Pseudosulfitobacter sp. DSM 107133: one gene and its partner. The protein of the gene in region 2 interacts with the protein of the main gene of each other region in a pairwise test. Links are inferred from orthologs where the notes say so. Each region holds a gene or a part of one and is shown on either strand. Other genes may lie near its edges.

The links. The genes of interacting proteins can lie anywhere in the genome.
Region 1: the proteins of pheT (region 2) and secD interact in binary tests that used the Escherichia coli proteins (3 or more experiments, as listed by UniProt). The link is inferred for Pseudosulfitobacter sp. DSM 107133 from one-to-one orthologs.

The regions. Positions count from the first base shown.
Region 1 is NZ_CP085154.1:1,497,001-1,499,918, reverse strand. It holds secD (protein translocase subunit SecD), read right to left. Parts: upstream 2,332-2,918; coding sequence 670-2,331; downstream 1-669. Other genes in the region: DSM107133_RS07400 (serine--tRNA ligase), read left to right, coding at 2,821-2,918; yajC (preprotein translocase subunit YajC), read right to left, coding at 2,332-2,610; secF (protein translocase subunit SecF), read right to left, coding at 1-668. UniProt on the Escherichia coli protein: Part of the Sec protein translocase complex. Interacts with the SecYEG preprotein conducting channel. SecDF uses the proton motive force (PMF) to complete protein translocation after the ATP-dependent function of SecA.
Region 2 is NZ_CP085154.1:663,659-671,595, reverse strand. The notes cover bases 4,747-7,746. They hold pheT (phenylalanine--tRNA ligase subunit beta), read right to left. Parts: upstream 7,445-7,746; coding sequence 5,048-7,444; downstream 4,747-5,047. Other genes in these bases: DSM107133_RS03295 (YrhK family protein), read right to left, coding at 7,556-7,746; DSM107133_RS03305 (hypothetical protein), read right to left, coding at 4,747-5,048. In the rest of the region: DSM107133_RS03330 (GMC family oxidoreductase N-terminal domain-containing protein), read right to left, coding at 1-732; DSM107133_RS03325 (Lrp/AsnC family transcriptional regulator), read right to left, coding at 729-1,199; ald (alanine dehydrogenase), read left to right, coding at 1,340-2,458; large conductance mechanosensitive channel protein MscL, read right to left, coding at 2,569-3,000; DSM107133_RS03310 (YtoQ family protein), read right to left, coding at 3,143-3,589; more of DSM107133_RS03305, read right to left, coding at 3,600-4,746; more of DSM107133_RS03295, read right to left, coding at 7,747-7,837; DSM107133_RS03290 (hypothetical protein), read right to left, coding at 7,856-7,937.

The DNA of each region.
Region 1 (2,918 bases), 830 kb from region 2 along the record:
CGCACGCGGTCGAACACCACCACCGTATCGTTCAGCGAATAGCCGACGATGGTCAGAAGTGCAGCAATGATCGCAAGATCGAACCGGATTTGCACCTCGGAAAACACGCCGATGGTCAGGACCACGTCATGCACCAGCGCCACCACAGCACCCAGTGCAAACTGCCATTCGAACCGCAACCAGATATAGACCAGCACCGCCCCGATCGCCAGAACCACAGCCAAAACGGCGGTCTGGATCAGCTCGCCCGACACTTTCGGGCCAACCGATTCAACCGAGATGAACTTGATATCCGGCACGACAACCGCCAGCGCCGCTTCAACAGCGTCAATGGTTTCCGGCGTGACCGCCTCTTGCTCGTCCTGAGCCTGAATGCGGATCATCGCGACGTTCTTGTCGGGCCCAAAGCTGGGATCGAACACCTCGGTGATCGAAATATCACCCAAGCCCAGCGTCGCAATCGCGTCGCGGTACTGTCCGATGTCCACAGCTTGCGTGCTTTCGGTGCGGATGGTGGTGCCGCCGCGAAAGTCGATGCCATAGTTCAGACCCTGCAACAGGAACGAGCTAAAGCCGATCACGACCATCAGGGCCGAAAGCCCCAGCCACAGCTTCCAGCGGCCGAAGAAATCAAAGTGCGTTTCGTCAGGGACCAGTTTCAAACGCATATCAAACCTCGATCTGCTTGGGGCGGCGACGTTCATACCACATGACGACAATCAACCGCGTCACATAGACAGCGGTAAAGACGGATGTGACAATACCCAGACCCAGCGTGATGGCAAAGCCGCGCACCGGGCCAGAGCCCATGACGAACAGGATTACGGCGGTGATGAATGTGGTGATGTTGGCATCCAGAATGGCGCTCAGCGCCTTTTCATAGCCCAGCTCGATGGCCCGTGCAGGCCCGCGTGCCGATTTCAGCTCTTCGCGGATGCGTTCGAACACCAGCACGTTGGCGTCTACCGCCATGCCGACGGTCAGCACAATGCCAGCAATCCCCGGCAAGGTCAGCGTCGCGCCGATCATGCTGAGCAATCCGAAGATCAGGCCGATATTGATGACCAGCGCGATGTTGGCGAACAGACCGAACAGACCATAGCTGAGCAGCATAAAGACCAGCACCGCGGCAAAGGCCACAGCCGTGGCGACCTTGCCCGCTTCGATGCTGTCCTGCCCCAGTTCGGGGCCGATGGTGCGCTCTTCCAGGAAGGTCAGCTTGGCAGGCAATGCTCCCGCGCGCAGCAAAACCGCAAGGTTCGTGGTCTCCTCGACGGTAAAGCGGCCCGTGATAATGCCCGAGCCACCGGGAATGTGGCTTTGGATAACCGGCGCGCTGACCACTTCATTGTCCAGAACGATGGCGAAAGGGCTGCCGATGTTTTCAGCCGTGTAATCGCCAAACCGGCGTGCGCCTGTGGTGTCAAAGCGGAAGCTGACAGCAGGGCCGCCGTTCTGGTCAAAGGCAGGTTGCGCGTCGACCAGATCCTCGCCCGAGACGACAGCCGCCGTTTCGATCACATAATAGGTGCCCTTTTCGTCCAGCGACGGCACCAGTTTTTCGCCCGGTCCAACAGAGGTGTTGGCGTCGGTGGTGCGGGTGACAACGGGGTTGAACGTCAGCTGGGCCGTGGTGCCAATGATCGCTTTCAGCTCGGCTGCCGACCCGATGCCGGGCACCTGAATCAGGATACGGTCTGCGCCCTGACGCTGGATCGTCGGTTCACGGGTGCCGACCTCGTCAATCCGGCGGCGCACGATTTCCAGCGATTGCTGCAAGGTACGTTCGTCTGTGGCCTGTTTTTCGGCATCGCTCAGGGTAACGGTGATGATATCCCCCTGCCCGCTGGCAACGATGTCGGTTGAGCCGGCCCCCGTCAGCGTCTGAACCGGCCGCGCCAGTCCGCGCACGATCTCAAGCGCACGGGGCATGCCCGACGCCTCACCGATGCGAATGCGCAAAGTTCCCGGCTGGGAGTCTTGCAGGCGGATCGTGCCGACGGTGGCCCGCTCGGGGCGCAGCGCGTCACGGATCTCCGGCCAGCTGGCCTGCATCCGCGCCTCGTACACATCTGCCACCTGCACTTCGGCCAGCAAATGCGCACCGCCGCGCAGATCAAGCCCCAGATTTACCAGACTCGACGGCATCCATTCGGGCCATTGGCCCGCGATTGCCTGATTTTCAGGGGTATCGGCACCGGCCTCGATGGCGGCAACCGCGTCGTTCGACTGCTCGACCCGCGTATAAAACGCGTTTGGCAGCGCCAGCAGCAACCCCAGGGCCACCAGGCCCCAGATGAACAGCCGCTTCCATAGACCGATTTGCAGCATTTACTTGGCGGGCTCGGTTTTCGAGATCACCTGCGCGATGGTGCTTTGCACAACGCGGATTTTCACGCCGTCGGCCACTTCGATCTCAAGCTCGTTGTCTTCCTTGACCTTGACCACCTTGCCGATGATGCCGCCCTGAGTCACGACCTGATCGCCCCGGCGCAGCGCCTGAACCATGGCCTGATGTTCTTTGACCTTTTTTTGCTGGGGACGGATCAGCAGGAAATACATGATACCAAAGATCAGGATGAGGGGAACGAACTGGCCGATTTGTTGCATGGATTGGGTCCTTTTGACGGCCTGAAACGGCCTGCTGTCGATTTTGGCAGAACCTAGGGGTGGCTTGGCGTCTGTGCAAGGTGCAATCCGGCACATAACTGCGGCATCTGGACCCGTTTCGGATGATCCAAAGGCTACCTTTCGTTCGCGTGATGGGTCATAAGGCGCGCACCGACTCAAAGCAGACACATCGCTCAGAGGAGCAGAGCCATGCACGACATCCGCGCCATCCGTGAAAATCCCGCCGCATTTGATGCGGCCCTTGCCCGCCGTGGGGATGCGCCGGTGTCCTCGGAACTGTTGTCGCT
Region 2 (7,937 bases):
GGCCCCGGCCCGCGCCTGACGGGTCACACCGGCACGGTCGTATTCCACGCCCACGGCGCGCCCGTCCTCGATCAGGATTCGGCGGGTGTGGGCCTGCGTTTCGACTTTTAGCGTCTTGCCTGTCGCGGTGCGCAGGAAGGCCTTGGCCGTGTTCATCCGCCAGCCGCCCCGCTGGTTGACGCGGAAATATCCCACACCCTCGTTGTCGCCGGTGTTAAAGTCGCTGACCTTGGGCAGCCCCCAAGCCGCCGCCGCCTCCATCCAGTCGTCCAGCAGGTCCCAGTGCAGGCGCTGGTTTTCCACCCGCCATTCGCCGCCTGCCCCGTGCATGTCCGACGGTCCATCAACGTAATCCTCGGATTTCTTGAAATAGGGCAGCACGTCATCCCAGCCCCAGCCGGTCAGCCCCATCTGCCGCCAGCCGTCATAATCCGCCGCCTGCCCGCGCAGGTACAACATGCCGTTGATCGATGAACAGCCGCCCAGAACCTTGCCGCGCGGATAGAGCAGCGACCGCCCGTTCAGACCGTCTACCGGAGCCGTGCGGTACATCCAGTCGGTGCGCGGATTGCCGATGCAATAGAGATAGCCCATCGGGATGTGCACCCAATGGTAATTGTCCTTGCCGCCTGCCTCCAGCAGCAGCACGCGGTGCCCCGCATCGCTCAGCCGTTTGGACACCACACAGCCGGCGCTGCCTGCACCGACGACAATGTAATCCCAATCGCTCATTTTTCCCCCCAGACCGGCAACGCCGTCGTCTTGAACACCGTGCGCAGGGCAAAACTGGACTGCATCTGCGCCACACCGGGCAGACGCGCCAGATGCTGACGATGGATGCGTGCAAAATCCTCGGTGTTCTCGGCCACGACTTTCAGGATGTAATCGGCGGTGCCCGCCATCAGGTGACATTCCAGCACATCAGGAATACGCCGCACGGCCTTCTCGAATGCGTCCAGCACCTCGTCGGCCTGCCCTTGCAAGGTGATTTCGACAAAGACAGTGGTCGACACGCCCATCTTGCGTGCATCCAGCAGAGCAACATAGTCTTTGATGTACCCTTCGGCCTCAAGACGTTGCACACGCCGATGGCAAGCCGAAGCGCTGAGATTGACCTGTTCGGACAGGTCTGCATTCGACATCCGCCCCTTGCGTTGCAGCGCTTCGAGAATACGCCGATCGGTCGCGTCAACTGACATTTGCGCACATTCCTTCGAAATAATAGCGTTTCCACGCCAGACTATTCGACGAAAGGGGCAAATGGCGAGGGGCCTTTCGTGGGTTCTTGCGGACGAAAGGCAATAAACTGTGCGTCATACTGCAATACAGGGAATGGCAGATGAAAATCGGATGTCCAACAGAGATCAAACCACAGGAATTCCGCGTCGGGATCACACCCAACGCCGCACAAGAAGCCGTGGCGCACGGCCACACCGTCCTGATTCAGGCGGGCGCAGGCGTAGGCGCGGGGTTTGAAGACACGGCTTACACGGCTGCGGGCGCGCAGATCGTTGGTACGGCGGAAGAGGTCTTTGCCGCCGCTGACATGATCGTCAAGGTCAAGGAGCCCCAAGCCATCGAGCGCAAGATGCTGCGCGAGGGGCAAATTCTGTTCACCTATCTGCATCTGGCACCGGACCCGGACCAGACCCGCGACCTTATGGCCTCGGGCGCGACCTGCATCGCCTACGAAACCGTCACCGACCGCTCGGGCGGCCTGCCACTGCTGGCGCCGATGTCCGAGGTGGCCGGTCGGCTGGCCCCGCAAGTGGGCGCGTGGACGCTGCAAAAGGCCAACGGCGGGCGCGGCGTGCTGCTGGGCGGTGTGCCGGGTGTCAGCCCCGCCCGTGTGGTCGTGATCGGCGGCGGTGTGGTCGGCACCCATGCGGCACGTGTCGCCGCAGGCATGGGTGCGGATGTGACCGTGCTCGACCGTTCGCTGCCGCGCATGCGCTATCTGGACGATGCCTTTGCCGGTGTGTTCAAGACCAGCTATGCCAGCGCAGGCAACACCATCGAGTTGGCGCGATCCGCCGATATGATCATCGGCGCGGTGCTGGTCCCAGGTGCCGCCGCGCCCAAACTTCTGTCCCGCGCGCAACTGTCCGAGCTGAAGCCCGGTGCGGCGCTGGTGGACGTGGCGATTGACCAGGGCGGGTGCTTCGAGACCTCGAAAGCCACCACTCATCAGGACCCGATCTATGACGTGGACGGGATCATGCATTACTGCGTGGCCAATATGCCGGGGGCCGTGGCGCGGACTTCGACCCTTGCCTTGGGCAATGCGACGATGCCCTTCATGCTGGCGCTTGCGGACAAGGGGTGGAAACAGGCCTGTGCCGACGATCCGCACTTGCTGGCGGGGCTGAACGTCCACGCGGGCAAGCTGACCTATGCCGCCGTGGGCGAGGCTTTGGGGCTGGATGTAATTACGCCCGGGGATGCGCTGAAACTGTAAGCGGCAGAAGGGGCTCTGCCCCTCGGCGCATACGCGCCTTCCCCGGAGTTTATCTGGCAAGATGAAGCGAAAAGGCCCGCGCGGAGCGATCTGCGCGGGCCTTTGCCTGCTTAACGCTTGGCCAACTGGTCGCGGATTTCCAGCAGCACGTCCAGCTCGGACGGGCCTGCGGGCACATCGGGGGCCACCTCTGCGGGTTTTTCCGCGGCAGATTTGATACGATTGACCGTCCTGACCAGCATGAACACCACGAAGGCGATGATCAGAAAGTTAATGACCGCCATCAGGAACGAACCATAGGCAAAGACCGAAGCGCCAGCCTCGCGCGCCGCTTCCAGCGATGCGCCTGTGGGCACGTCGCCGGACAGAACCGCGTAGTTGTTGGTGAAATCGACACCACCGGTGAACAGGCCGATGATCGGGTTGATCAGATCCGCCACCATCGAGCTTACGATGGCGGTAAAGGCAGCGCCCACGATAATACCAACGGCCATGTCCATGACATTGCCCTTGGCGATGAAAGCTTTGAATTCGTTCAGCATGACTGATCCCTCGTTAATGATGGCGCGCTTTTTCGTTTTCCACACACCGACGTTAACCTGTTACCACAGCTTTTTGTGCGCGGCAGTCATTTTTTACGGGGAACGCAGGGCGTTAGCCGAAATTGGAAACAGCCGGTCAGGCTCAGCCCGGCAGTTTGCCGGTAAGGACATAGCGCAGGATGTCGACCACCTGGCGTGGCTCTTGGGCAACGGCCAAAGCCGCAGCGTCGACCTCTTTCAGCGCATGGGCGTGGTCAGGACCGTGCAGGACGATCAGCGATTTGCCCAAGGCCGCCGCCTGCCCCGCGTCAAATGCCGCGTTCCACTGTTTGTATTGGTCACCGAAACGCACCACCACAACGTCGGCATCGGCAATGCCCTTGCGGGTGCGGATGGCGTTGACCAAAGCCCCCTTGCGGTCGTGCCAGAACTTGTCCGGCTCGGCCCCAAGGATTTCCACACCGCAATCGTCACTGGCGGCATGATCGGTGACTGGGCTGTCAAAGGACACGTCCAGACCTTGCGCACCCTGAATGATCTGGTCGCGCCAGTCCGTGTGGATTTCGCCGGATAAGTAGACCTTCAACATAAGAAACTCCCTAGAGACAATTTGGTTTGAGTAGATATAGCCCATCAGCGCCGCGCACCAAGATGTCGGTGCGGTTGGGCAGGTCGCTGACGAACTCTTGCACTTTTACGGCCGTCCCGTCCGTCAGTTGCTTGAAGGTTTCGCCATCAGAGCTGTGCCAGATTTGTCCCTGTGATACGAAGACCAAGCCAAGAGAGTCACTTGCCGTGATCCGCATATCGACCGGCGAGCGACCAAGTGGCACGGGAAACGGGATGTCACGCAAGCTGAGATCAGGCATCAGTTCGGCCCATCCCGTCTCTTTAACCACGAAAACACGGCTTCGCCAGTTCACCCACCGGGCAAATTTGCCCAACGCCTGCATCGAGAGTTGCGGGGACGGAATACGGGACCTACCGTCGAAAAAGAAGGCTTCTGTTCCGATGTGAAAAATCGGCGGGACATGATAGACACTTTGGCGAAACGACCCGTAGCCTAATGTCCAGTTCGTGAGATGTGCCCCGTCAGCGGGCCGGTCTGACAGTGGCAGATCGAAAACCTCCATCGGACCGGACGGCGTGATTACCTGCATGACCTTGCCAAACCGCGACAACCCGCGAACACGCCCCCAAAGGGTTCTGCTTGTCCCATCGGCTTCGATCATAGGCAAAACGACGCCATCCAGCCAGATCGTGCCCACCTCATCGACCCGGTACAAGAACCGTGGCAGCCCGGTATCATCCATCAGGTAGACCAGAACGTACCTGCCAAGTTTGATGGTCAAGGTCGCGGTGTCGCGCTCAAAGTGAAGAGGTGCGAACTCAAGTTGATAAAGCGCCGCGCGGGTTCTCCAGCCCTTTCGAAAGGGGCGCCAGTCCTCCCCAGACTTCGCTATATAAAGCTGCCCCGGTGTCGCTGCCACCCAACTGTCCAGTTCGGGCACAAAACGTGGCATCGCGCCGTTGCGTATATCTGGCAGCTTGCCAAAATTTGCGGGGACAAGCCCATCGTCAGTGACCTCGGAAAAGGACTGATCCGCTTGTTTCCACACCAATATCCGGTCGCTGGCCAAATCATAGTGGATGTCGTCAAAATCCGGCAAATCCAGCTTTTCGAACGCAGCGCCGCCTTCGGGCAGCACAAACAGCTCGCCCGGACGGCTCCCGATCCCGAAAACCTGCCCATTGGGGCGGACAAAATAGTGTCCGTAACTCCACAGGTCTGAGCGCGGCCAGTCCGCCTGCAACCGCTCATAGCGCTCATCCCGGATCGTATAAAGACCGCCCCGGTTGGTGGGATGAATCACCAACCACGGATACCCTGGATAGATCAGTGGGTCAGAGGCCAGCCGATGGGGTTGCCTTATTTCAAGACCTGAACGGGGCGGGTCGTAAGACACCGGCTTCAGGCAGTAGCCCCCCGCGTTTGCACCCCCTCCGGTCAGAAGAGTTGCAAACAGCAGGGCGGCCAGCTGACGCATCACCCCCGCAGAATCCCGCCAGTCGCCTTTGTCACCTTCTCGACCACCTTGGCGCTGACCGCCTCGATGTCGGCCTCTTTCAACGTCTTGTCGGTGGGTTGCAGGCGCACGGTGATGGCCAGCGATTTCTTGCCCTCGCCCAGGCTGCCGCCGATGAACTCGTCGAACACGCGCACGTCTTCGATCAACGCCTTGTCAGCGCCCTGGGCGGCGTTGACCAGCGTCAGCGCCTCGACTTCGGCATCGACCACAAAGGCAAAGTCACGCTCGACCGCCTGCAGGTCGCTGATGGTCAGCGCGCCCTTGCTGGCACCGGATTTGCGCGGCATCGGAACTTCGTCCGGCCACAGGGTAAAGGCCATTGCGGGGCCTTTGACGTCCATGGCTGCCAGAACGCGCGGATGCACCTCGCCAAAGATGCCCAGCACCTTTTTCGGACCCAGGCAGATCTTGCCGTGACGGCCCGGGTGCCACCAATCGGCCGCGCCGCGCAGAATCTGCACCTTGGCAGGCGCGCCCATGGCGGCCAGAATGGCCTCGGCGTCGGCTTTGACATCATAGACATCTACAAGGCGCGAAGCGCCGTGCACGTCCTTGGGGCCGGTGCGTCCGACCAGCAGGCCGCTGACCAGCGTGTGCTGCTCGCCCGGCTCGCCACCGTGGAAGGCAGGCCCGACCTCGAAGAACGCCAGATTGGAAAACCCGCGCGCCTGATTGCGGGCCGCGGCGGCCAGTAGGCCGGGCAGCAGCGCGGGGCGCATATGGCTCATGTCGGTGGAAATCGGGTTTTCCAGCCGCGTCAGGTCATCGCCGCCGCCGAACAGAGCCGCACTGGCCTGATCGATAAAGCTGTAGGTGACCAGCTCATTATAGCCCAGTGCCGCCGTGGTGCGCCGTGCGATCTGCTCGCGGCGCTGGCCGGGGGTCATGACGGGACGCGGCACGCCGGGTGTCAGGCGCGGCAGCGGCTTGCCTTCCAGCTTGGTCAGGGACGCGATGCGCGCAACCTCTTCAACCAGATCGGCCTCGCCCTGAACATCTGGGCGCCAGCTGGGCACATGGGCCATGTCACCGTCAAGCCGGAAGCCCAGCGCCGTCAGAGTCTGGCGCTGCTGGCTTTCGTGGATTTCCATGCCCACCAGCGACTGCACCCGCGCCGCGTCCAGTTTGTAGGCACGCGCGGTGTCGGGGACAGCACCGGCATAGACCGGCTCGGAGGCTTCGCCGCCTGCATGCTCCACGATCATCCGTACGGCATGTTCCAACCCTTCGGGTGTGAACGCTGGGTCAACGCCCCGTTCAAAGCGATAGCGCGCGTCCGAGTTGATTTTCAGCGCACGGCCCGCATAGGCGATCTGCACCGTGTCCCAATAGGCGCTTTCGACGAAAACATTGACCGTCTCGTCAGTACAGCCCGAGGCCGCGCCGCCCATGATGCCCGCGATGCTTTCGACGCCATTGTCGTCGGAAATCACCATCTGGCCCGCTTGCAGGGTATAGTCCTTGTCATCCAGCGCAGTGATGGTTTCACCACCCGCCGCACGGTGCACGCGCAGGTCACCGGCAACCTTGTCCGCGTCAAAGACGTGCAAGGGGCGGTTCAGATCGTAGGTGAAGAAGTTGGTCACATCGACCAGAAAGCTGATCGGACGCAGGCCGATGGCACGCAGACGGTCTTGCAACCACTGCGGGCTGGGGCCGTTTTTCACACCCTTGATCACACGGCCACAGAACAGCGGGCAGCCGTCCAGCGTGTCGTCGTCAATGCTGACCTTGATGTCACTGGCAAACGTGCCCTCGACCACATCGACCGCGCTGGGTTTCAACGTGCCAAGTCCACGCGCCGCCAGATCGCGGGCGATGCCGCGCACGCCCAAGGCGTCGGGGCGGTTGGGGGTAATCGCAATCTCGATCACAGGATCGACCTTGGCGGGATCATTCGCGGCCAACCAGTCGGTGAAGGTTTGCCCGACCTCGCCCGATGCCAGCTCGATAATACCGTCATGCTCTTCCGACAGCTCAAGCTCGCGCTCGGACGCCATCATGCCATAGCTTTCGATGCCACGGATCGTGCCGACACCGATGGTGGTGTCGATGCCCGGCACGTAAACACCCGGCTTGGCCACAACCACGGTGATGCCCTGACGCGCGTTGGGGGCGCCACAAATGATCTGTTTGACGCCCTCGTCGGTCTGCACCTGACAGACGCGCAAACGGTCCGCATCAGGATGTTTTTCCGCGCTTTCCACGTAACCGATGGTAAACGCCGCCAGCGCCGCCCCGCGATCTTCGACGCCTTCAACCTCAAGCCCGAGGTCGGTCAGCGCATATGTGATCTCATCCAGTGTGGCATCGGTTTCCAGATGCGACTTGAGCCAGGACAGCGTGAATTTCATGGTCTTTTACCCCTGCGGAATATGCCGCCCTGCAATGACAAGAAATCCGGCTGGGTGCAACACCTGCGTGGGCGCGTGGCTGACGCAAAGGACCACCGAACAGTTTGCATGTCAGTCTTTTTCGAACCGCTTGCCCAGATCTTTCGCATCCCCTGCCGCCGCCAGCCGCAATTCACGGATCAGGCGCAGCGTGGGCTTGGTGGCAAACAGCACCGATCCCACGATGAACAGCCATGTGCCGGGAGTCTGCCACGCCTCGGACAGGAACATGACCGACCCGATCAGAAACAGGCCCGCCGCCGCAAAGTCGATCAGCGTATAGATGATTTCAAACGCCGCATACCGGCGCAGGTCGTCTTCGCTATAGGTGTGCTGGTCGGGTCTGAAGAGCATGGGGCCTCCGCGTGCGTATTATTTTCTTGTCTCCGTGCGCCCTAACGATACGAGCTTCTTCGTTCGAAACGCGCCAGATATCTGATCTGCCTTGATTTTT